Regions from separate parts of the Fervidobacterium riparium genome, predicted to be linked through region 3. Evidence: riboswitches for the same ligand, from Rfam matches in the RefSeq annotation. Region 3 holds a riboswitch; each other region holds the start of a gene.
What was found. Region 3 has a riboswitch for cobalamin ahead of cobT (nicotinate-nucleotide--dimethylbenzimidazole phosphoribosyltransferase). Riboswitches for the same ligand answer to the same signal wherever they lie in the genome.
Positions count from the first base shown of each region.

Region 1: linked by a shared signal. The riboswitch ahead of IB67_RS02145 (ABC transporter substrate-binding protein) and the one ahead of cobT (nicotinate-nucleotide--dimethylbenzimidazole phosphoribosyltransferase) in region 3 are both predicted to bind cobalamin.
Region 2: linked by a shared signal. The riboswitch ahead of IB67_RS06565 (ATP-grasp domain-containing protein) and the one ahead of cobT (nicotinate-nucleotide--dimethylbenzimidazole phosphoribosyltransferase) in region 3 are both predicted to bind cobalamin.

Region 1 is NZ_CP009277.1:480,899-488,974, reverse strand. It holds gene IB67_RS02170 (YgiQ family radical SAM protein) at 1-1,237, opposite strand, end outside; gene glnA (type I glutamate--ammonia ligase) at 1,203-2,522, opposite strand; gene IB67_RS02160 (FeoA family protein) at 2,795-3,286, shown strand; gene feoB (ferrous iron transport protein B) at 3,286-5,226, shown strand; gene IB67_RS02150 (hypothetical protein) at 5,223-5,633, shown strand; cobalamin riboswitch at 5,660-5,834, shown strand; gene IB67_RS02145 (ABC transporter substrate-binding protein) at 5,894-6,793, shown strand; gene IB67_RS02140 (FecCD family ABC transporter permease) at 6,796-7,800, shown strand; gene hflK (FtsH protease activity modulator HflK) at 7,886-8,076, shown strand, end outside.
Region 2 is NZ_CP009277.1:1,400,218-1,408,293, forward strand. It holds gene dapA (4-hydroxy-tetrahydrodipicolinate synthase) at 1-661, opposite strand, end outside; gene dapF (diaminopimelate epimerase) at 663-1,400, opposite strand; gene IB67_RS06545 (aspartate-semialdehyde dehydrogenase) at 1,384-2,403, opposite strand; gene IB67_RS06550 (hypothetical protein) at 2,512-2,646, opposite strand; gene IB67_RS06555 (YitT family protein) at 2,819-3,682, opposite strand; gene IB67_RS06560 (succinate--CoA ligase subunit alpha) at 3,652-4,509, opposite strand; gene IB67_RS06565 (ATP-grasp domain-containing protein) at 4,493-5,545, opposite strand; cobalamin riboswitch at 5,605-5,790, opposite strand; gene IB67_RS06570 (thiamine pyrophosphate-dependent enzyme) at 6,065-7,918, shown strand; gene IB67_RS06575 (2-oxoacid:acceptor oxidoreductase family protein) at 7,915-8,076, shown strand, end outside.
Region 3 is NZ_CP009277.1:1,167,579-1,175,654, reverse strand. It holds gene IB67_RS05400 (ABC transporter permease) at 1-398, opposite strand, end outside; gene IB67_RS05395 (beta-N-acetylhexosaminidase) at 414-2,273, opposite strand; gene IB67_RS05390 (cobyric acid synthase) at 2,264-3,136, opposite strand; gene IB67_RS05385 (Dph6-related ATP pyrophosphatase) at 3,150-3,800, opposite strand; cobalamin riboswitch at 3,981-4,172, shown strand; gene cobT (nicotinate-nucleotide--dimethylbenzimidazole phosphoribosyltransferase) at 4,243-5,319, shown strand; gene cobU (bifunctional adenosylcobinamide kinase/adenosylcobinamide-phosphate guanylyltransferase) at 5,316-5,822, shown strand; gene cbiR (cobamide remodeling phosphodiesterase CbiR) at 5,819-6,469, shown strand; gene IB67_RS05365 (adenosylcobinamide-GDP ribazoletransferase) at 6,490-7,224, shown strand; gene cbiB (adenosylcobinamide-phosphate synthase CbiB) at 7,268-8,076, shown strand, end outside.

The DNA of each region.
Region 1 (8,076 bases), 690 kb from region 3:
CCGATTTGACTGACTTGAGCAGCGATATGAACGCATCCGCACTATCGAATTGTTCGCCAGAAATAGACAGTTTACAAACGCTTGGATGCAGACAACCTTTTTCACACTGACCTTTTGAATTCCTGACTTGGCAAGATAACCCATACATATTTGCTGTGGGACCACCAACATCAACAATCGTGCCCCGAAAATCAGGCAGTCTTGTGAGTATTTTAGCTTCCTCGATTATGGAATCAACAGACCTTGATACAACATGGGTCGACTGGTGATTCGTGATTGCACAGAACGAGCAATTACCAAAACAACCTCTAACCGCTGTTATTGAAAATTTCACCGTTTCTATAGCCTTTACTTCGCCTTTGGAAAGGTAAAATGGATGCACGTGCCTTGTATAAGGGAGTAAATACAGCTCATCGAGTTCTTCCTGTGTTAATGGCAAAGCAGGCGGATATTGGATTACGTACCTGTTATCCTGCTTTTGTACTAAAACGTAATTTTTGTATGGATCTGTGAAGAACACTGCTTTCTTATAAGCTTCACCGTAGAGTTTCTTATCAACCGAAACCTCTTCGAACGTAGGCAAGAAAATTGCGTTTTGTATATTCTGCGGTATTGAACTTTTCCAAACCATCGTGCCGCGTATGTTATCGAGGTCTTTTCCGTTCTCCAGACGCTTTGCGATTTCGAGTATTGCGCGTTCCCCCATGCCGTACACAAGAATATCAGCTTTTGAATCGATTAATATCGATTTCCTAACCTTATCACTCCACCAATCATAATGTGCGAATCTACGTAAGCTTGCCTCTATACCACCGATAACAACTTTGACATCTTTGAAAACCTGTTTTATCCAGTTCACATACTGTATTACAGCTCTATCAGGTCTTTTGTTATTGACACCGCCTGGTGTATAATCATCGCTCTTTCTCTTTTTCCTTGATGCGGTATAATTAGCCACCATGGAATCGACATTACCCGAAGTGACACCAAAGAACAGATTAGGCTTTCCAAGTCGCTCTATATCTTGAGGATTCTCAGGTTGTGCGATGATTCCAACCTTATAGCCGTGAGATTCGAGATACCTCCCAAGTAATGCAGCGCCAAAAGACGGGTGATCCACGTAGGCATCACCCGTCACTAAGATGATATCTAAGTTTTTTATTCTTAACTCTTCAGGTGTTGTTGGCAGAAAACTGCCGAGACTATATGTTTTCGTACCTCTTCCTCTCCCATTCAGAAACGTTTGTTGAATATTCCCACCATTCTCTTTCTTTTAATGTCAGGAACTTCTCCCACACATGCTCTCCCAATACTTCCCTTACTAACTTGCTCTTTTCTGCTTCGATCAGTGCCTCTTTAAGATTTGCTGGAAGTTTGTTGATACCTCTTTTTTGCTTTTCCGCTTCTGTCATCTTGTATATATTCTCCTCAACTGCCATAGGTGCCTCTATTTTATTCTCTATACCGTTTAATCCTGCTGCTAAAATAACTGCGAATGCGAGATAAGGGTTACATGACGGATCCGGTGCACGGTACTCGAGCCTTGTAGCCTTTCCCCTTGCCTTAGGAATCCTTATTAAAGCGGTTCTGTTACCTTTACTCCATGCTATGTTTACAGGTGCCTCGTATCCAGGAACCAATCTCTTGTAGCTGTTAACAGTTGGATTTGTGACAGCGGTTATCTCACGTGCGTGTGCAATTAATCCACCAATAAAGTACTTCATAGTTTGAGAAATACCATCAGGCGCAGTCTCATCGTAAAAAGCGTTCTTCCCATCGAGTGTGAAAAGACTCATATGAACGTGCATACCGCTTCCATTTACGCCAAAGAATGGTTTAGGCATGAAGGTTGCATAAAGATTATTCCTAATTGCAAGTGTCTTGATAACAAGTTTAACGGTTTGGACATTATCAGCAGCAACAATAGGCTCTGCGTATCTGAAATCAACTTCGTGCTGAGATGGAGCAACCTCGTGGTGAGTTGTTTCGACATCAATTCCCATCTCTTCAAGGTGCACTGAGACTTCCGTTCTTATGTCCTCGGCTATATCTACCGGTAACAAATCGAAGTAGCTTCCATTATCGAGAAATTCGAAAACCGGTCTTCCATTCGCTCTTGGAAGGATAAAGAACTCCACCTCTGGACCTGCGTATGGAATGAACCCCATCTTCCTCGCTTTCTCTTCCACAAGTCTCAATCTGTATCTCGGGTCACCCTCGAACGGTGTTTCAGGATTGTTGTACACATCGCAGATAATCCTTGCACTCCTTCGTCCGTCGAATGTCCACGGCAGCATTGCAACGGTTCTCAAGTCTGGTTTAAGATACATATCTGATTCGTGTAGCCTTGCAAAACCCTCAACTGATGAGCCATCGAACATAATACCTGAAGACAATGCACTGTCAATCTCATCGGCAGGTATTTCAACGTTCTTCATCGTCCCGTTGATATCCGTGAACTGTAACCTAATAAATCCTACCTTGTTCTTTTCAATAAATTCGTACAACTTCTCCTTACTCATCTCCATACTCTTCCCCCCACTTCGTATAAATTGACTTACACTTGTGAAACTTTAAAACACCTTCTGTAATTAGCAACAGGACACAATAACGCTCATGCAAAAGTATACTGTTATTTTAGCACTATAACTTCCCGTGGTCAACAATACTTTTTATTAGAATGGATTTGAGAAAAAATTCTCAAAAATTATTGACATCATTACACTCTTAATGTATCATATTATTGAGATTGATTCTCAATTTCTTTAATGATAATTGAAAGTGGGGGTGAATTATGAGATTATCAGAAGTACCTGTTGGTGCAGAAGCGATTGTTGAAAAGGTTGGTGAATCTGAAATTTCTCCAAGACTGAGAGCTATAGGTATCTTGCCTGGAGTGAGCATAACAGTTATCAGGAGTGCACCGATGGGTGACCCACGCATGTACAAAGTGTTCAACAAGATAATAACACTTAGGCAATCAGAAGCTGAGCTGATTGAGGTGAAGCTCCAGCAGGAGAGCTCTTTACCACTTTCATACGTTGCCCCCGGAGAATACATCGTCAAAGAACTGAGAGCCGGGATTATGGCAAGAAGATTCTTTGAAAAATGTGGTATAGTTGAAAATTCAAAGCTCTTGTTACTACCAGACAGAAGGGTGAAGACACCTACTGGTCTTTATGACATAGGACTTGGGAAACTCTCAAAGATCTATGTTGTACCAGTCAAAGATTACAAGATGACAGAATCTCTACAGGTTGAAAAACGTCAGGAGTGTGGTAAGTAATGGTCATAACAGTAGGACTACTCGGAAATCCAAACGTAGGAAAAACAAGCCTTTTCAACAGGTTGGTTGGCGCGAGGCAGTACGTCGCCAACTGGCCCGGTGTTACGGTATCGAGGATAGAAGGTGCCACAACGTATGAAGGCTACACTCTTCATTTTGTTGATTTGCCTGGCGTATACACACTGACAGCCACGTCGATAGATGAAAAAGTGACGAGAGATTATCTGCTCTTTTCTCCGCCAAATGTGACGGTAGTAATAATCGATAGTATGAGCCCTGAACAGGGATTGTTTTTACTCCTCGAAGCATTAGAATTGGAACTCAACGTCGTTGCGGTGTTTAATGCGATTGACGAGGCAAGAAAGGGCGGATACAAAATAGATAAAGCCGTACTCGAGACATTTCTGCGAGTGCCCGTTATCCTTACGTCAGCTCACACCGGGGAAGGTATTGATGAACTTAAACAGAAGATCGTATCTGCGTTTAAAAAACCCACAAGACCTTTATTAATAGACTACGGAAAAGAGGTCGAAGAAAGGATCTCTGAAGTAGAAAAGTGCGTGATGGAAGGTTTCAATAAAAGATTCACTGCCATAAAAGTTATCGAAGGGGACAAGTTCGTATCTGAGTTTTTGAGCAAAGATTGTCAAAAACAGGGCCAGTCTGAAGAACTTCAGAGTTCAAATATGAATAGCAATCCTGAAAAGTCAGATGACTCACTTGCTACAAAAATACCTTCGATCAAGTACGAGTACATAAACGACGTCTTGCAAAAGGCTTTCCAGAAAACCGACAGCGCATTAACGGTTACTGAGGCTCTGGATCACGTACTGACTCATAGATTCATTGGTATCCCGATATTCCTCGCGCTTATGTACCTTGCATTTAATTTTACCTTCAAAGTCTCCGAACCCCTTGTCGGACTTCTTGAATTCTTATTCGGAAAACTTTCAGAAATGATTGGCTCGGAAACGATGCTTTCGTCGCTTATTTCTCAAGGCATAATAAATGGCGTAGGAAGTGTTCTCGCGTTTGTCCCGAGTATCTTCGCACTCTTCTTCGCACTTGGAATAATGGAGGAGAGTGGGTATCTACCAAGGATCGCATTTTTGATGGACAGAATTATGTATTCGCTGAGGCTCACGGGCCGTTCGTTCATGACTCTCTTACTTGGTTTTGGTTGTAACGTTAGTACAGTTATGGCAGCTCGCGGGCTTTCTGACGAAAGAGAAAGAGTTACAACAATTTTAGTTTCGCCATTCATCAGTTGCAGTGCGCGAATTCCCGTATACCTTTTAATCATAAGCGTCGCGTTCCCGAACCATAAAGCTGAGGCATTCTTTGCTATATACGTACTGAGCCTCGTTTTGACAGCTCTCTCGTCAAGAATCATAAACAAGGTTGTACTAAAAGGACAAAACGTTCCGCTTGTCATGGAGTTGCCAAGGTACAGATTTCCAAAGATTTCGAACGTTGCTACGTACATGTGGAACAGAGGAAGGCACTTCTTGGAGAAAGCAGGAACGATAATATTCGTATCAAGTGTTGTAATTTGGGCACTTAGTTACTTCCCTGATCCAGCAAACATAGAAAACAGCTACGTTTCGATGCTTGGTAAGTTTTTGCAACCTATATTCGCACCTCTTAACTACACTTGGCAAATAGTTTCAGCGCTCATATTTGGCGGTGTTGCTAAAGAAGTCATTGTATCTTCTCTGTCTCAGTTTTACGAGAATGCGTCTAATATTCACTTAAATCCGGTCGTTGCTGCTTCGTTAATGGTATTCGTCCTCGGATACATGCCGTGCTTTGCAACACTGGCTGCAATAAAAGGTGAAACGAACAGCTGGAAATATACAGCGTTTGCAGTGATATATAGCCTAAGCATATCTTACATCTTAGCTTTCATCACATACACGATCGGAAGGGTGATCATATGAGAAGCCTGAACAGGATGTTGTTAACGATGCTTGTGTTATCACTCATCACCTTCATATCGTATCTTCTTAGTGACGAGATAATATTCTCACTCGTTATACTCAGCTTTTCAATGGTCTTTTTCTTCGGATTTCGCGAGTATGGCACGGCGAATTACTCATTCAGAGTCGCACATCTTTACGTAGGGAGCATTTTGTTTTCAATCGCCGCAGGTTATGTTCTGCTCGCGTACTTGATATCTTTTTCGAATCTGATAATAGGCGATGAAGTATACAAGCTCAGCCTTGCCGACGCTATACTTTTCATCACAGGCATATACAGCGTGATAAACGTCATATACATAAAAAAGACAGCTTTAAGAACAGACGTTGGGATACAGAAGAACGAAAAGGGCAGTTGCTGTAGCTAAAAGGGTGTAGTATAATACGAAATAAGAATAACCTCCCTTTACACACTCAAGGGAAGACCGGTGAAAATCCGGCACGGGGCCGCCACCGTAAGTGGGGACGAAACCTGCAAAGTGCCACTGGCTAATTCTTAAAAGGCTGGGAAGGCGCAGGGAGTAGGATGATCCACAAGTCGGGAGACCTGATGTGTAGAGGAAGGTATGCCATCCACCACGACGCCTGGGGATGGCAACAAATTTTTGCAAAGAGGGAGGGTTTTGCTATGTTTAGGTCTGGAACACTGAGAAGGTTTTTAGCACTTTTTGTACTCTTAAGCACTGTCTTATCCTTAGCGATAGCAGTCGTAGACGATGCTGGACGTATCGTTAACATCCCGATGCCACCAAGAAGGGTAGTATCCGCAGCACCGAGCGCAACAAGATACTTGCAGGCCCTTGGACTTGAAAACAGAATAGTTGGAGTCACAGCATGGGATAATTACAGAAAGGCTGAAAACATCGGAAACATGGTACCACTGAACATTGAAAAGATTTACTCGCTAAAACCAGATATTGTGTTCACATTTGGCGGATTCCAATTTCCAGAAGTTGAGAAACTTGAGAAAGCAAATCTTACTGCATACGTTCTCAATGCAAACACATTGACTGATATCATAAAGGCCGTTGGACAACTCGGCGCAGTTTTTAACATTAAGGCTAAAGCTGACAAAATATCACAAGAGTTAAGAGACAAGATGGCTGAAATGGGACAAAAGACATCAAAAATACCATTAGAAAACAGGCCAACTGTATTCTTCACGATAACAATTCCAGATGAAAAAGCCAAAGAGCTCTGGACCGCTGGTACTGGTTCATATGTGAACGAGCTCATCGTTATCGCTGGTGGAAGGAACATAGCGGCTCCTTATTCAGGAAACAACGGCTGGCTTTCAGTCAGCTGGGAATGGCTTGTTAAACAAGATCCTGATGTTATTGTCATTGGCGGTTATGGAGATCCAAAAGAAATTGAAAAAACAGTGAAGAACCATTCAATAATGAAAAACCTGAAAGCAGTTAAGAATGGAAAGGTCTTTGTAATTGACGGAGACGAAATTAGTCAGGCAGCACCTCATGTTTTTAAATACTTGGATATATTCTACAACTTCTTCTACGGAGGAAAATAATATTGACTAAGTTAAGGGTTCTCTTAATCAAGACAGGGAGATATCTTCTCCCTGTCCTTTTCTTATTTGTTTTTCTCATCAATATCTCTTTTGGGACGGTATATGTTAGCCCAATCAAAGCCATAAAATTAATAAACTCAGACTCTCCAGAAAGCTACATGCTCTGGCACTTAAGACTTCCGAGGGTCTTAATGGCAACGCTCACAGGTTCAGCACTGGCACTTGTAGGTAACATATTTCAAGCGATAATGAAAAACCCACTTGTTGACCCATATCTTATCGGAACGTCTGCTGGTGCAAGTTTCGGTGCTCTTTTAGGCATATACTTCATTGTCAACTCTATCGCTCACGTGAGTATACCAACAATGAGTTTCATATTCGCAGTAGTAGCATCTATGCTGGCTATAGCACTTGCGAGAAAGGGCAACATAGTCCCTACCGTACATTTAGTCCTAAGCGGTGTACTCGTGAGCACTATGTTCTCGGCAGGGAGCATGCTCCTTTTGAATATAGCGAATAGATCACTCGTAACAGGCCACGTCTGGCTTTTTGGTTCTTTTTCCGGAATCACATTTACTGATATTGTGCTACCAGCAATTTCTTTAACAACTCTTGCCGTACTATCGATGATGATGAGCAGACAGCTCGATGCAATGGTACTTGGCGAGAAAGAAGCGAAGAGTTTGGGAGTCAATGTTGAGCTTCTAAAATGGCTCTTTTACTTGCTTGGTGCGTTCGTTACCGCAGCTTTCGTTTCAAAAACAGGAATTATAGGATTTGTTGGATTGATAGTCCCGCACATGGCACGAACGTTAGCTGGTCCGAAACACAGGAACAACATCGTTGCTACCATTCTCTTAGGTGGCATGCTCATGTCAATCTGCGATACATTAGCCCGTACATTGCTCAACCCCGTTGAAATCCCTGTTGGAATAATCACCTCCCTCATAGGTGCACCGTTCATGTTCGTTCTGCTCAAATTGAAGAACGGCAATAAGAATTTCTGAGCGTTCTTCAAGAGTCTTTCACACCTGCTTTTTTCCAAATGCGTGGTATAATGATTTTGAACATACAAATAGAGAGGTGACAAACATGAGCACCAAAAGAAGTACTATCTTGCTAACTATTTTAATCGTACTTGTAGTTATTTATTTTGGTACGGGGGTCTATCAAGTTGGTCCTTCAGAAGTTGCTTTAATCAAGACCTTTGGAAAGTACTCACATACCACAGGACCTGGTATACACGCACACGCACCTTATCCATTCCAGTCGCACGTCATAGT
Region 2 (8,076 bases), 230 kb from region 3:
CTTCAACCATTTCAACCATTTCCTTTGGCACAACGTTCGATGCAACAGAAATAACGCCCTTTGCACCGGCGCATATCATGTGGAATGCTCTATCATCGTTACCTGAGTATATGTAGAAATCAAGGTTTTTAGTTAGCCTGTATATCTCATCAGCCTGAGCAATATCCAGATTGGCTTCTTTTATTGCCTTTACATTCCTGCACTCCGCCGCAAGCCTTGCAACGGTTTCTGGTGCGATGTTTACTCCAGTTCTTGAAGGTACGTTGTAGATTATTATTGGCAGAGTTATTCTTTCGGATAAGTACTTATAGTGAGCATACAGTCCTTCTTGAGTTGGTTTGTTGTAATACGGAGTGACTATGAGTACCGCATCTGCACCGTTTTTTTCCGCACTCAGCGATAATTCCAAAGATTTATGCGTATCGTTCGTTCCTGTTCCAACAATTACCTGTGCTTTACCTTCGCAGATTTCCTTAGTTATCTGAATCAATCGCTCCCTCTCTTCGATAGTCAAAGTCGCCCCTTCGCCTGTGGTTCCTGCAACGATTATTGCCTTTACTCCGCTTTCAACTTGCCACCTAACTAAGTTTCTGTAAGCCTCGTAATCAACTTCACCGTTTTTAAATGGAGTTACTATAGCAGTTCCAACGCCTTCAAACATCTTACTCATTTACAACACCCCCTCCTAAGTAGATACCATCACTTTCGAATGATAGAGTTAAAATTCCTCCCTTTGTTTTAGCCACCAGCTTATCGGGTATCAAAGTATCCTTGTTTAAGTAGTACTTGATGAAATAACCCGTTGCAGTCGTTCCCGAGCCACAGGATAAAGTCTCTCGCTCAACACCCCTTTCGAACGTTCTAACCTCAAACAACTTGCTATCTAAAACATTGAACACGTTCACATTTGCGTTGAACTTGTGTCTTAATTCTTGTGCAATTCCCATGTCAAAATCCCATATATCTGCCCCGACATTCAAAACAACGTGCGGTACTCCAACCGTTATAAAAGCTCCTTCAAATCCAGCGAGTTCTTCTGGCAAGAGCATCTTTTCGAAAACTGGCTTTGGCATTTGGACCGATATCTCAGCGTCTGCTCTTCCAACTAACAAGCCAGCGTTCGTCCTAATCGATACCTTCCCACTTAAACCAAAGTGTTCCATCAGAAACTTCAAAAAAGCTCTTGAACCGTTCCCACAGAACGATGCACGCTTGCCGTCTCTGTTGAAGTAGTCCATAAAATATGATTCATCAGCCTTTTCGACAAAAATAACACCGTCTCTATCTTCAACAACTTCAAGTACTATTTCCTCTTTCTGTAAGTCGTTTAGATTTATTTGTGTAGCATCCACAATCACAAGACTATTTCCTGTTGCTGTGTACTTATATACTTTCAACACGTTCGACAGCTCCCGCATTCTCAGTAGTCTTCGAATTCAATTGATAATGTAATTTCAATATTCTGACAGCGTTCGTCGCCGCTCCGACTCTCAAATTGTCCGCAACAACCCAAATTCCAAAAGTATGTGCATCAAATAATCTGACTCTGCCAACATGTGTGTAATCATCACCGGCAATTTCAAGAGGGGTGATTATATCATCGTGGACAATAACATCTTCACCAGAGGCAATCGTTTCTATGAGGTCGTCTTTGCTCATAATAGGGAATAGTGTGCGAGCAATAACACTCTCGGAATGTCCTATTCGAACTGGAACTCTAACAGTTGTTGGAAAGACAGAAATTGAATTTGAATTTAAAATCTTCCTTGTTTCATTTATCATCTTCCATTCTTCTTGGGAGATGTCATCTCTCAAATCACCTATCAAGGGAATCACATTATGTGCAATCTGCCTTGGAAATACGTTATGTGTATTCTCTCCGTTAAGCTGATTTTCGTACTCACGTACTGCCTTGTAACCGGCGCCAGATACTGCCTGATAAGTCGAGACGAATATCTCGTGTAGCTGATACCTATCGTGCACCCTGTACAATGCCAACACCATTTGGATTGTGGAACAATTTGGGTTTGCTATTATTCCCGAATACCCCTTAAGTAACTTTCCATTGACTTCTGGCACAACCAATGGAATTTCTGACACCATCCTGAAAGCGGAGGAATTATCAATAACGGTTGTACCTACCTCGGCTGCAATTGGTGCATATCGTCTTGAAACATCGGCACCAGCTGAGAAAAGCAAGTAATCAAAACCTTCTCTCATCGCTTCTTCCGTTAATACTTCTACACGAACTGTTGTACCTCGGAATGGAATTTCTTGACCTGCTGACCTTTCCGAAGCAAAGAGCCTGAATTCTGAAATATCAACACCACTACTCTCAAGTACCTCGACCATATTCCTTCCTACCGCACCGGTTGCTCCAACAACGCCTACTCTTAATCCCATAAAAGCACCCTCCTTCTATCAAAATTTGATGGTATTATAAAATTAAAGCGGGCTACAGTTTTTTACTGTAGCCCGCCTATGGTGGTTTATATTTAATCGCCTGCGTTTTTATTCCATGCCAAACGCAAGCTGACCACCAGTAAGCGGGCAGCTGCGTTTAGCTTTCTTATTCATCTTGTTGTCAATTATGCTCATATTTTCGTTTTCAACAATGTTTATCAAAAAATTTCGAACGTATAACACGACTTTCTCTTCCTTTCTTTCGTATGCTTTACTTTGCTTGTATTATATCACACAAGTACCCTATTATGTCAATAGTTTTTCAAAAAAATCCTCTGACACGTCTTGTGTCAGAGGGAAAAGAAAGTAACAATAATGTCGAGATTTGGGAAGGGATGCTGGATTGATAAACTACTTACACGAGTTCTTTGAAACCCTCACCATACACTTGCCGGGCTTCGTTGACGAAGAAAAACGCCTTCGGGTCGATTGTTCGAATTGCAGTTGTAAGTTCGTGTAACTCGCGCCTTTTTATAACTATCATTAGAACATTCTTAGATTGATTTGTGTATCCTCCCCTTGCCTCAAAGACTGTAACACCTCTTTCAAGCTCGTTCAGCACAAATCTTTTAATATCGTCTGCTTTTTCTGAAACAACCCACAGGTTCGTTGATAGTTCGAGACCTTTCATAACAAAGTCAATTGTTGTTCCATTGACGATAATGGCAAGAATAGAGTATAAACCAGTATCTATGTTGTAAGCCAGTCCTGCTGAAAGACCTATGGCAAAGTCGAGAAAGAGTATAGACATACCAAAAGGCGCTCCAAAGAATTTATTAAGAATCTTGGCTATAATGTCTGTACCACCTGTAGATGCGTTCTGTGAGAAGGCGATAGCCATACCAACGGCTGTTAGTATATCGCCAAAGAAGACAGCCAAGATCATGTCGCTACCATGATACTTGTACATTGGAATAACCCTGTCAAATAAATCTATGAGAAAATTCAGCAAAAATGTACAGTATATCGTTTTGAAACTGAAGTCAAAACCTATTATCAAAAATGCGGTCAAAAATAGCGTAGCGTTTATTATGTACATCCATATACCAACCGATATTGGCAAGAATTTGTTCAGAACTATCGCTAAGCCTGAAGCACCACCAGCTGCTATATTATTGGGAATCAAGAATATTACCAAGCCAAGTGCTGTGAGAAATACTCCGAGCGATGATAAAACGTACTCTCTTGTTAGTTCAGCCAAGCGTTTCCTACTTCCCACGGAAATTTCACCACCCTTATTCCCATCTCATTCAGTATTGATTCCTTATACTGTACTTTTCCTTTTTCTCCTTCAACAATAGCACCTGCGTGCCCCATTTTCTTTCCTTCCGGTGCATGCCTCCCTGCAAAGAAAGCAACTATGTCTTTCGGAAGAAAACCTATCTTAAGAGCGTGTTTAATACCACTTATCTCATCTTCACCACCGATTTCGCCTATCACTAAGACTTTATCATACCCCAATTTCTTTACAGTATCAAACGCCTCTGAGACATTTGTACCAACAACTGGATCTCCGCCAAGTCCTAATCCAACCGCTACTCCAATACCATCACTCAGGTATTTTGCTGTCTCATACATCAACGTTCCACTTCTTGAGATAATCGCCACCTTACCGGGTTTGAAATACCGTTCTGGCATTATTCCGACTTTCACTTTTTCTAATGGGTGTATAACCCCCGGACAGTTCGGACCTATAACATTTATACCTTGGTACTTCGCAAGTTTTAAAACTTTCAATGTGTCATGTACTGGAACATGCTCGGTTATAATCACGCAGTTCTTTACACCGTTCGAAGCAGCATCTTGAAACGCCTCCAAGACACTTGGTGCAGGCACGAAAAGAATAGCTGTATCTACTGGTCCCAATTTGGAAACGTAATCTTCGAGTGATACTACAACTGGAATGTTTTCTATCGATTTCACTATCCTATTTTTACTCACGCCACAGACAACATTTGTACCGTACTCGAGCATTCTTTTGAGATGATAACTACCGTATTTTCCAGTAGCTCCATATACACAAACTCTCTCATTCGCGAACAACATCTCTTCTCACTCCTTTAACTCTCCTATCTACAGATTCAATAAGTTCCTTCATGTCATTGGCTGATACGATTCCACTCTCTTCTAAAAGCTTTTTGGCTAGTATTTCATTGTTTCCTGAAAGTCTTATGTATATCTCAAAACCCGGATTTTTGGTTTTGAATTCGGTAACTCCTTTTGCAATTTCAAGACAGTCGGTTATTCCACCGAATATGTTCAGTACAGCCTTGTTTGTTATCTTTTGCACCTTTGTCAACGCACTGTAAAGTGTATCAGCCGTTGCACCACCGCCGATATCGCAGAAATTCGCTGGCTTGAACCCGTGTTCAGTGAGTGCATCTGTTGTGGCCATGACGATACCTGCTCCACAACCGATGACACCAACGTCACCGCCGAGTACCACGAAAGAATCTTCCACGGAAGACTCTCCCGCCCACCACTGACGGTAGAGCGCGCTGTCGTCCACGTGGAAAACAGCATCAAGTGCGTAGTAATAACCATTAGATTCAACGAACGGATTTATTTCAAGCAGTGTCAGGTCGTACTTAACGAATATGTCATAAAGTCTTCTTGCAAAAGCTCTTACTTCAAGTGGTAAATCGTTTACTCTTTTTGTTTTTACAACTTCTTCTGGATGAGTCTTCGTAAACTCTTCGATATCTATTCCTCCATGACTCGAATATACAAAAACGATGTCTCTTAGACTTCTATCTATCGTTATCGAAATATAGTGTTCACTTTCGTGTGGAACAAATTCTTCAACGAGAACCCCTTCCTGAATTTCACCTTTTATTTCGCTGTCCATAATCTTACTCACATTACTTATTGCCTGTTCAATGGTTTTTGAAACAAGCACTCCTCCAGCCTTCATCCTTCCGCCTACAAGAACTTGAGCTTTAGCCACCTGAGGAAATCCTAATTTTTTTAGTGCTTCTACATAGTCTTGTAAGTCTGAATTTCTAAGAATCAGAATACTTTTCGGAACTCCCACTCCTTCGGCTCTCAAAATGTCCTTCGCAACGTACTCTTGCACTTTCATACTCTCGCCTCCCCTTAAAATTTTCAAAGAAAAATACCCCAAAAATCTGTGGTTTTTGGGGCGCCCATTCCTTAAAGGCAGGTCTCCCGACTTGTGGATCATCCTACTCCCTGCGCCTTCCCAGCCTTTTGAGAATTAGCCAGTGGCATTGTGCAGGTTTCGTCCCCACTCACGGTGGCCCGACCGTCCCGGATTCGCACCGGTGTTCCCTTTTAAGCTTTCGCACCTCTAAGGTAGGGGATATTTAGATTCAGTATGATTTTTCACTAATATCATATGGTGACTTGATGAAACTTTCAATACTTGCCAATAGTCGAATTTTGAAAATTATAAAGATTTAAATAACTGTTTTTCTAAATTTCATCTTAAATCTTCTGTATACTATATTCACTATTTCTCAAAAAACGATATAAAATTTATATGTAGACAAAGTCTATCTTTTTATGTTATAATAAGTTACACCTAATTTAGTTATATTCGGACTCTTTTTATTAGAAAGTGAAGATAAGGGGTGGTTGTATGAAAAACTTGGGTCAATTATTACTCCAAGAAGAACCTTTTTCAGAGATTGTTATTGGCAACACAGCGATAGTGCGAGCAATGATTGAAAGTGGCGTTAGAGTAGTTACATCGTACCCTGGTTCGCCAACACCTGAGATAGCTGAAACGATTAATCTACTTCCAAAAGAAAAGTCCCCGCTTTATTTCGAATTTTCCACGAATGAAAAGGTAGCCCTTGAGGTCGCCTTCGGTGCGGCGGTGAATGGATACACATCGTGTGTCTTTTTCAAAAGCGTAGGTATGAATGTTGTAGCTGATTCGTTTGTACAGTTAAGCATGATGGAGATACCAGGGGGTATGGTTGTTGTAATAGGCGATGACCCGGGTGCGAATAGTTCTCAAAACGAGCAAGATAACAGACATTACGCAAGACTTTCATATACACCTTTGTTTGAACCAAAAGACGCTCAAGAAGTTTATAGCATGTTCATCGAAGCGGTTAAATACGCAAGAGAATTCAAGTCTCCTGTAATCCTCCGCCTTACAACCCACACAGCCCATTTCAAGCAAAAAGTCAAATTTGGAATTTACAAACAAACCGAATTAACACCTCATAGGTTTGACCCCAAAAATCTTGGACCGTACATCCCAATAGGGCAAAACGTACCAGTTATGAAGAGGCGTGCACTGGAAAAATTGAGGAAGTGGGAAGAAGTTTCCGAAAAGTACGCGTACATTTTAAACAACGGTAGCGAGATTGGAATTATAACCGCAGGGTTACCTTACCTTTCACTGCTCGATGTACTCGGTGATAATAAAAACAAAGTTGACATATTGAGGCTCGGAATGGTATATCCATTCCCACGAAAGGCAATCGTAAAGTTTCTTAGGTCACATAAGGTGATCAAAATACTTGAAGAGCTCGATGATTTCATCGAGGAAAAAGTTAAGGCGATTGCATTCGAGGAAGGTATAAACGTGAAGATTGTCGGAAAACAAGATATGGAAGATTGGATTGGCGAATACACACCGGAAAAGGTATTCAAAGTAATGAGTAAATTCATACCTGAATTGGTAAGAGAAATTAAAGTTCCAGAATATAGAGTTAGAAGCATCTCAAGGCCACCACAACTCTGTCCAGGTTGTGGTCATAGACCTGTCTTTTACGTGCTTTCTAAAATCCTCCGCGAGTATGACATATCGGTTGCAGATATCGGTTGTCACACGTTGGGATTCTTAGAACCATACAACGTCGGACAAGTGCTACTTTCGATGGGGCACTCAACTGGTACTGCTTCGGGTTTGAGTTTGTTCAACACTGAGAGAAAAATCGTGGCTTTCCTTGGCGATTCCACATTCTTCCATGCAGGAATTCCTGGAATCATAAATGCTGTATTCAATAGGCATAACTTTACACTCGTTGTTATGGAAAACGGTACAACAGCCATGACCGGTCACCAAGACCATCCAGGAAAGGCAATGAAAATTAGGAACATCTTAGGAGCGATTGGCGTAAAGCAAATATGGGAAGTTGACACTTACCAACAAGATAAACTTGAAGAGATTTTGAAGACAGCGCTATCAACGCCGGAGTTCAACGTCGTCATAGCAAAGCACCCGTGTATGTTGAAATTCACAAGGGAAAGAAGACGGAAGGGTATTGTCAAGGTACCGCAAATGAAGGTTACAAATGCCTGTACTCTTGCAAGAGTTTGTATCTCCAAATTCGCATGTCCGTCGTTCCAAATTGCAGATGACGGGAGTATTTTCGTACATGAAGACTTGTGTATTGGTGATGGCTCGTGTATTCCTGTTTGTCCTTCAGGTGCGCTTGAACTCGAGAAATTTGAAGTTGGTGGTGATACAAAATGAGAAAATTCGATATTTATCTCATCGGTGTCGGCGGGCAGGGAATAGGACTTCTCAGCGAAGTGCTCATACGTGCAATAGATTACAGCGGGCAAAATTGCATAGGGGTTGACACACACGGACTTGCTCAGAGAGGTGGTGTCGTGTCTTCGCATATAGGA
Region 3 (8,076 bases):
ACTGCGCTGAAGGTATAAAGTATCCTAACATCTAAGCCAAAAGTATTGAGAAATCTTGTGTACACGCCGTTTTTCCCAAACACTAAGAAAAATCCTATTGCCATTGTTATACCGGGAAGGACAAATGGAATGCTTGACATCACTCTGAATGTGCGCCTTATAACCGGATGTATCTTCGTTCTACCGACAAGGTAAGCTCCTGGAAGTCCGAGTAAAGCAGTCAAAACTGAGGAAAGAAGAGCCTGAAATATAGTAAATCGGATCTTTGAAGCGTTGTCTATCAGTGCATCGAGCGAAAAACCTCCTGAAAAATGGAGGTTGAGGATGAAAGGAATAAAAAGTGAAAATATTATGTAAGCAATAGGAAGTATGTATATAACGTGTCTTCTCTTAATCATATGAAATAGCCTCAATCAGAAAACTAAATATGGTCGTTCCCCTCTTCTTACTCTTTCTATTCTACGCAATTTTTCCAAACTTTGTTTCAATCCACCAGTCCGATTTAATCTTAACCATATTCTTGAATACTCTTCAAGTATGTCTTCAAGATCCTTTTCAAATCTTTCCCATTCTTTGTCCTCAACGTTCTCTATTGTACCGTACTTGATAAGTAATTCAATAGTTCTAATTCCCATGATTGCGAGCTTCACATTATTGGCTATTTGTTCGACAACTTCCTTAAGATTATTGTTTTCCTTAAGCTTCTCTAATTTAAGAAGAGATTTGTTTAAGCTACTTTTCACATCTTCTATCGTCTTTTGTCGGAATTTCTGAGCATAATTCATCACATTTTCAGGATACAAGAATGTGTAGAAGAATGGAGTGCCATTAGGAGTGTATGGTAATCTATCGCAAATTTCCCCAAGTTCAAAAATTACATTACTTATTTCCTCTTTTGTTTCAAATACATGTATGTCTATTGCTCTAAGAACTTTCTCTATGCTGTCATCCAATGTATAGTTCCAGCTCAGTGCAGCCATATACGCAAAACCTATCCACGAAAATGGTAGGTGCTGAGAATGACCATGGTCTCCCCAATCTGTTACTAAAACACCGTTAGCATGATATTTCTTAGCAGCCGATATCGCATTTTTGATGTTCTCTATACAATTCTTGCTCCTGCCGATAAATGAATTCCAAGTTGAAGTACCTGGGCACACATAGAACGAAATGTTGCTTTGCTCGTACAATTTGCACTTTTCATCAAATGGGTGGTCAGCCTCATATCCCCAAACCATAGCTATCATGTCTTTCGGTAATTCTTCAATCAATTCTGGGTGGTTTTCAATGATATCTCCCCAGAACATAACTGTCTGTTTGTGCTTTTTCGCTATATTATATACTTTCAAGAGAAAGTCAAGATACACACGTCCCTTACCTATCTTTTCGCAAAGTTCTTTAGATTTACCTTGACATAAGTCAAATGTCTCATCACAACCAATATTGACTTTGTTGCTCGAGAAATTTGGTAAGAGTTCCTGCAAAATCTCATCAACAAGTTTGATAGATTCGGGAACAGCGGGAGAAAGCGAAAATGGTTGGAGAAATTTAGTGTCCCATGGTGTTTCAAAACCATCTGGTGCTTCAGCTAAATATTTGTATTCGTCGTGTATGAGCCACTTTGCCATATGGCCAAAAGTATTCTGGTTCGGCACGAGCTCTATGTGTCTTTCTTTACAATATTCATCTAATTCTCTTACTTCTTCGGCGGTTAATGGAGAATATTCTTCCCAAACAACTCTGTGGTTCTTGTATGCAAATGTGTGTTCCATGTAGAGCTGTAGTTGGTTTATTTTCAAATGAGATAATTTGTCAACTAAAACTTTCAACGTATCCATTTTTGGTATTCTATCTCGGCTGATGTCGAGCATTACACCGCGGTTCAGTATGTCAGGATAATCATGGATGTACAACTTTGGTAATTGTTTAGTCTCTGCCACATTTCTGAAGAGTTGTAAGAGTGTCTGGACGCCATAAAAAAGCCCAACATCATCGTTAGCGTAAATGCTTATTTCCTCTTCCACAAACATCTTGTACCCTTGTTGATCTACAACTACGTCTGGATTTACTGACAAATTAAGTATCAAAGCTTCAGTTCTATCCATTGATAATTCGAATCCTAATCTTCTTAGTTCTTGTCCTAAGAATTTTGTTAACTTATCAACACTGTTTGGAGCAACCTGATAAAAAGTCGTTGCAATCCTTGTACCAAGCCCAACATAACCGCTACATTGTTTCACAACTTTTGGATAAGGTATGAGAATTAATTCCATATTCTATCCCCCCTAAATAGAAGTTCTTTTATATAAACCATGTCTAAATTATCGCAAATGATCTTTGATATACATTCTATTTCACTATCAAGTTCATCTGTGAAAGATGATGAGTCCATGTTTTTCTCAATGTTTTTTGAACTCTTTCCAGCATCGTCTTCGTCTTCAAGATGGTGATCGATAAATGGAACAATACCAACAGTCCTAACTTTAGTCAATTTTTCAAGAGTCTTCAGTCCATCGCCTAAGTGTTCTTTACTGCCTTTGAATTTGTTTATGATGAATCCTTTGACAAGCTTTTGTTCAGCTCTTGATAGTAGTTTGTATGTTCCATATAGTGAAGCAAAAACTCCGCCAAGATGTATATTTCCAACGATTAGCACTGGTATATTAAAACTCTTAGCTACTTTCATGTTTACAATATCACCTTTTTTAAGGTTAAGCTCGACGGGACTTCCTGCACCTTCCACAATAACTATATCATGTTTCTCTAAAAGAGTGTTATACGCCTCTCTAATCTTTCTCCACAAAAATGTTTTTCTCCGATTGTAGTCCGTATAATGTAATCTTCCCAAGCTCTTGCCAAGCAAAAATACCTCACTGTATCCTCCGCCGACCGGCTTGATTAATACAGGATTCATCTCCTCAATTGGTTTAGTTTTAGCTCCAAAAGCTTGGAGCGCTTGAGCCCATGCAAAGATTTGACCGCTGTTGGAAGTAAACGACACAGAGGAGAGGTTTTGAGACTTAAACGGTGCGACTTTGTAACCATTATTCGAAAAATATCTACATAGCGCAAGTGTGATTATAGATTTACCAACCGCTGAAGATGTACCTTGAATCATTAATGAACCTTTTTTCATATTATCATCTCCATTAAAGTTGTTTCGCTCTAACTTTTAGTCGCTTTGCATTGTCGTCTTCGTAGAGCCCTTCAACGTAGAAATTAAGGGGAGAGCTGAATATTGGTCCGTCATAGACAAGCGTATGGTATTCACCATTCTCACCACAGATATCGACACCGGATTTTTCAAGAATTCTATGTGTCTCTCTGTTCGTTAGTTCATTACCAAGGATTTCATCAATACCTAAGTTTTTCTTTACAGATACAATCAGAGCTCTAAATCCCAAGTTTGAGAACTCTTCTAAAATCACTTCTCTTTTCCTCTTCCAGAGAGGCTCTTCTACAGTAACATTATGAACGCTGCAAACTCTTTTTACCCAATCAAGATGCTCTTGTAAGTCAATATCACCGAAAATTCCGATTCCTCCTTTTGCGTGGTTACTTAAAAAATCAAGAAAGTTCTCTTCATAACTTTCCCAGCTGCTGCATCTTGTTATCAATTTTGTCCCTATTAATAAAGCTTGTTTTTCAAGTATATCTTTGCCAAAACCATGTGCTCTTGAAGAAGAACAGTCTTCATCAAGCATAGTAAAAAGGCAATCAACTTTACCGTACTTTTTCATACCATAGTACAATGCTAAGGCAGAATCTTTTCCTCCACTCCACGATGCAAATACAAACAAAACTATCACCCCATTCGTAGAATTTTGCTTATAAAGATTATAGTTAACAAAATGTAGTATTGTCAAAAGCAAATATGTACAATATTTAGTGCTGAATATAGAGAAATACAGTTATTGTCAAATTTTCGATTCTAATGTTCGTTATCGTGCGATTGTCAAGATTGTTCATTTCTGAAAATATTGTATAATGCTTTTTGAAAGTAAATAGATTTCACTCTTTTGCAAAGGGAACTTCGGTGAGAATCCGAGGCTGCCCAGCAACCGTAAGCGGGGACGAAAACCACAATATGCCACTGAAAGCTTAGCTTTTGGGAAGGCGTGGTGAGTAGGGTGATCCGCAAGCCGGGATACCTTTGCAAATGGGGATTGTTTTTCCCGAAAGCTCGGGCTTTACGGGAAAATTTGTTTTTAATTTCTAAAGTATATAAAGGGGGAAAAGTTTATGGAAATCACAAGGAAAGGCTTGAATTTCAACATTAATGCAACCTTCTCAAATGAACTGAAAAGTGCTATAGTGAACCGACTTAACAACCTCACAAAACCCGTCGGAAGCTTAGGTTATCTCGAAGAAATCGCCCTGAAGATGGGATTAATCCAAGGAAAGGTTATCCCTGAGCTCCCAAAAAGGAAAGAAGTTTACGTGTTTACGGCAGATCATGGAGTAGCAGAAAATGGTGTTTCCGCATATCCGCAAGAGGTCACATATCAGATGATTCTAAATTTTCTCAACGGTGGTGCTGCAATTAACGTCTTTTCTCGACACGTTGGTGCAGATGTCTTTGTGGTTGACTCAGGTGTCAAAGTAGACGTAGACATTGAGCACAAAAGGTTAATAAAAGCTAAGATAGGCTACGGTACGAAAGATTTTACTAAAGGACCTGCGATGACAAAAGAGCAAGCTTATGCATGTATCGAGAAAGGTGCTGAAATCGCCGACAAAGCAATAGAAAAAGGAGCAGAATTACTTGTTGTCGGTGATATGGGAATCGGAAACACAACAACCGCTTCTGCAGTAGCAGTGGCTTTAGGCTTTGGGCTTGACGAAATCTTAGATATTGGAACACCGTTGAATGAAGAAGGATTAAGAAAAAAGAAAGAAGCGATAAAATATGCCTTAGAAGTTAATGACCCAGACGCTAATGATCCGATTGATGTTCTGCAGAAGGTTGGTGGATATTGTATTGGACAGATGGCTGGGTTTATACTCAAAGCAGCTGAGGAAGGCGTTCCCGTAATCATCGATGGTTTCCCAACAACAGCAGGGCTTTTAATCGCGTGGAAGATAAATTCGCAAGTTTTGAACTACGTATTCGCAGGACACAAATCAAAAGTCAAGGGACACAAAGTGATTCTTGATAAACTTGGTTTGAGACCAATTCTGGATCTTGATATGAGACTCGGCGAAGGAACAGGTGCTGTGCTTTCCATTTCAATCATAGAAGCTGCGATCAAAATGATTCGAGAAATGGCGACTTTTGAAAGTGCGAACGTTTCGAAAGGAGAAGACCAACCTGTATGATTACATTGATAACCGGCGGGGTAAAATCTGGCAAGAGCACGTTTGCACAAAATTACATATTGAAAAAGCCCTACTCTAAGAGGGCATATATAGCAACAAGTGTACCATTTGACGATGAGATGAGAGAGCGCATAGAACGGCACAAAAAAGAACGCGGAACATTGTTTGATGCATTCGAAGAACCTGTGGAAGTACACAAAGTATTAAAAAAGCTCAGTGGAGGTTATGACGTTGCACTAATTGAATGCATTACGACTTATCTCGGCAATTTATTCCATTACAATTACGACGTGGAAAACTACACTGAAAATCTGATCAATATCTTAGAGACTGTCGATTATGATGTTGTTATAGTCACAAATGAAGTTGGCTTCGGAATAGTACCTGAAAACAAACTTGCAAGACAGTACGCAGAAACACTTGGAAGGCTCAATTCGAGACTTGCAGGCATATCAAACGAGGTTTACGTACTCTTCAGTGGGATTGAGGTAAGGATAAGATGAGCACAGCGAACAAGCAACTTATTGGTAGCACCTCTTGGGTCATACCTGGAACATACTACGAGAATGCAAGGATTTTGGCACATTTAGTTGACTTTGTTGAACTGTTGGTCTATACATGGGACGATGAAACCAAGGAGCTTTTAGAAAAGGAAGCTAAATATTTAGCAAAACTAACCGGGAAGTATGGTCTGAAATATACTGTCCACTTGCCAACAAACAATGTAGAAAACATGATTAGTGCTTACAATTTTCTGAGGAAATCAGATTTGGAAATTCTGAATTATGTAGTGCATCCAATAGATGGCATAAGTGAGTTTATTAAAGTTGCAAGCAAAGATGTTTCGGTTGAGAACTTGAAGGAAAAGGTCTTGCCCTACGAAAAGATGACTTTTGATGTTGGGCACCATTTTCTTGGTGAAAGATTCCCAATGGAGTTGATTGATAAAATAAACGAAATTCACATGATGGGTGTGCACAGTGGAAAAGACCACGAAAAGCTTGATAAAAAAACGCTTGAAGATGTTATCAACTTTTTAGGAAGAAGGAGAATCTCTGAAATCAGTCTTATATGCTTTGAGATTTTCAATTTAGATGACTTAATAGACTCTATAACACTATTTGAGCGAACTGTTCTTAAAACAAAATAGCTGCAGGGGGCAATCTTCTCATGGTGTTCGTGAGAGAGTTTATGATAGCTTTGAGCTTTATATCTCGTATACCCGTTAACATGAAGGGATATCAGTTAGACGCTGGAGATATTCGGAAAGTACCAAAATATTTCTCTATTGTTGGATACCTCATTGGAAGTATCTATCTATCGGGGGCGACATTAAGCAGGCTTATTCCCAACGTAGGTGGAAGTTTATTAGTCAAAGTAATTTCAATTGCAGCAGGTTTTTATCTTTTCGATCTTTTTCACTTTGATGGACTTCTCGACATGTTCGACGGTTTTTTGAACCAGTCGAATGCTGAAAGAAGACTCGAAATAATGTCGAAAGGAAATGTTGGACCTTTTGCTGTTTTTTATGGCACGTTATACGTTATCGTCTTTTATCAACTATTTTCTCTTGTTCCACCATACGCTCTGTTATTTTCTTCTGTCTTTGGACGATTAACGATGACTCTTTTAATTCTTTTCTCTAAACCTGCAAAGAACAAAGGGCTTGGTGCATTACTTTATCCAACGAGCAAAAGAAATCTCGTTGGAATCCTATTTACGCTTCCTTTAATTTTTTTGAGCTACGTGGGATACGTTTTGTCATTGTTAATTGCTATCAGTGTAGCAATCGTGGTTAATTCAATATCCGAAAGAAAAATCGGTGGAGTTACGGGCGATGTCATTGGGGGTACTTGTTTGATTGCACAGTTATTCATTTTACTTGCTTTCTCAATTTTTGATTAACAAACATAGTGAATAAATTTTCTAACAATGTGGGAGTGCTTATATGTTCCTTTGGGATAATACAATTGATAATGTAATTTCACTAACTATTGCTGTCACATTTGACATAATTTTCGGAGAATATCCAACAGCCATTCATCCGGTTGTATACTTTGGATTTCTAAGTAAGTTTTTTGACAAGCACACTCAAAGATGCAGTAGCGCTTCCGAAAGATTTGTTTTAGGAATGGTCTCAGAAATTTTCGAAATTTCGTTTTGGCTGAGCATAATATTTTTTGTTCTTGGTTTAAGATCTAATTATTACCTTATCTACATAGTACTGTGTTCTTACCTTACTAAATCAACCTTTGCAATTAAGAGCCTTTATACGCATGTTGAAAGATGTAATGTAGAAGATGAAAAAATCTTAAGGCAAAATGTTTCCATGATTGTTAGCAGAGATACAAGAAACTTATCAAAGCAGCATCTCTACTCGGCAGCACTCGAAAGCTTAGCAGAGAATTTCAATGATTCAGTTGTAGCGCCCATTTTCTATTTTTTGCTATTCGGTTTGCCTGGTGCTGTGGTCTATAGAATAATTAACACATACGATGCGCTGTTTGGGTACAGAAATCAAACGTATGAATGGTTTGGGAAACTTCCAGCAAGGCTTGATGATGTTGCAAACTACATTCCCGCAAGATTAAGTGCACTGATTATTTCACTGTTCAATTTTCGTAATGCTCTCAAATACATCAAGCTCTACGGGAGATTGAAAATAAACGGCACTTATCCGATGAGTGCGTTTGCCGGCGTACTGAGCGTTGGATTTGAAAAAATCGGTATGTATAGATTTGAAGGGAAACTTCCAGA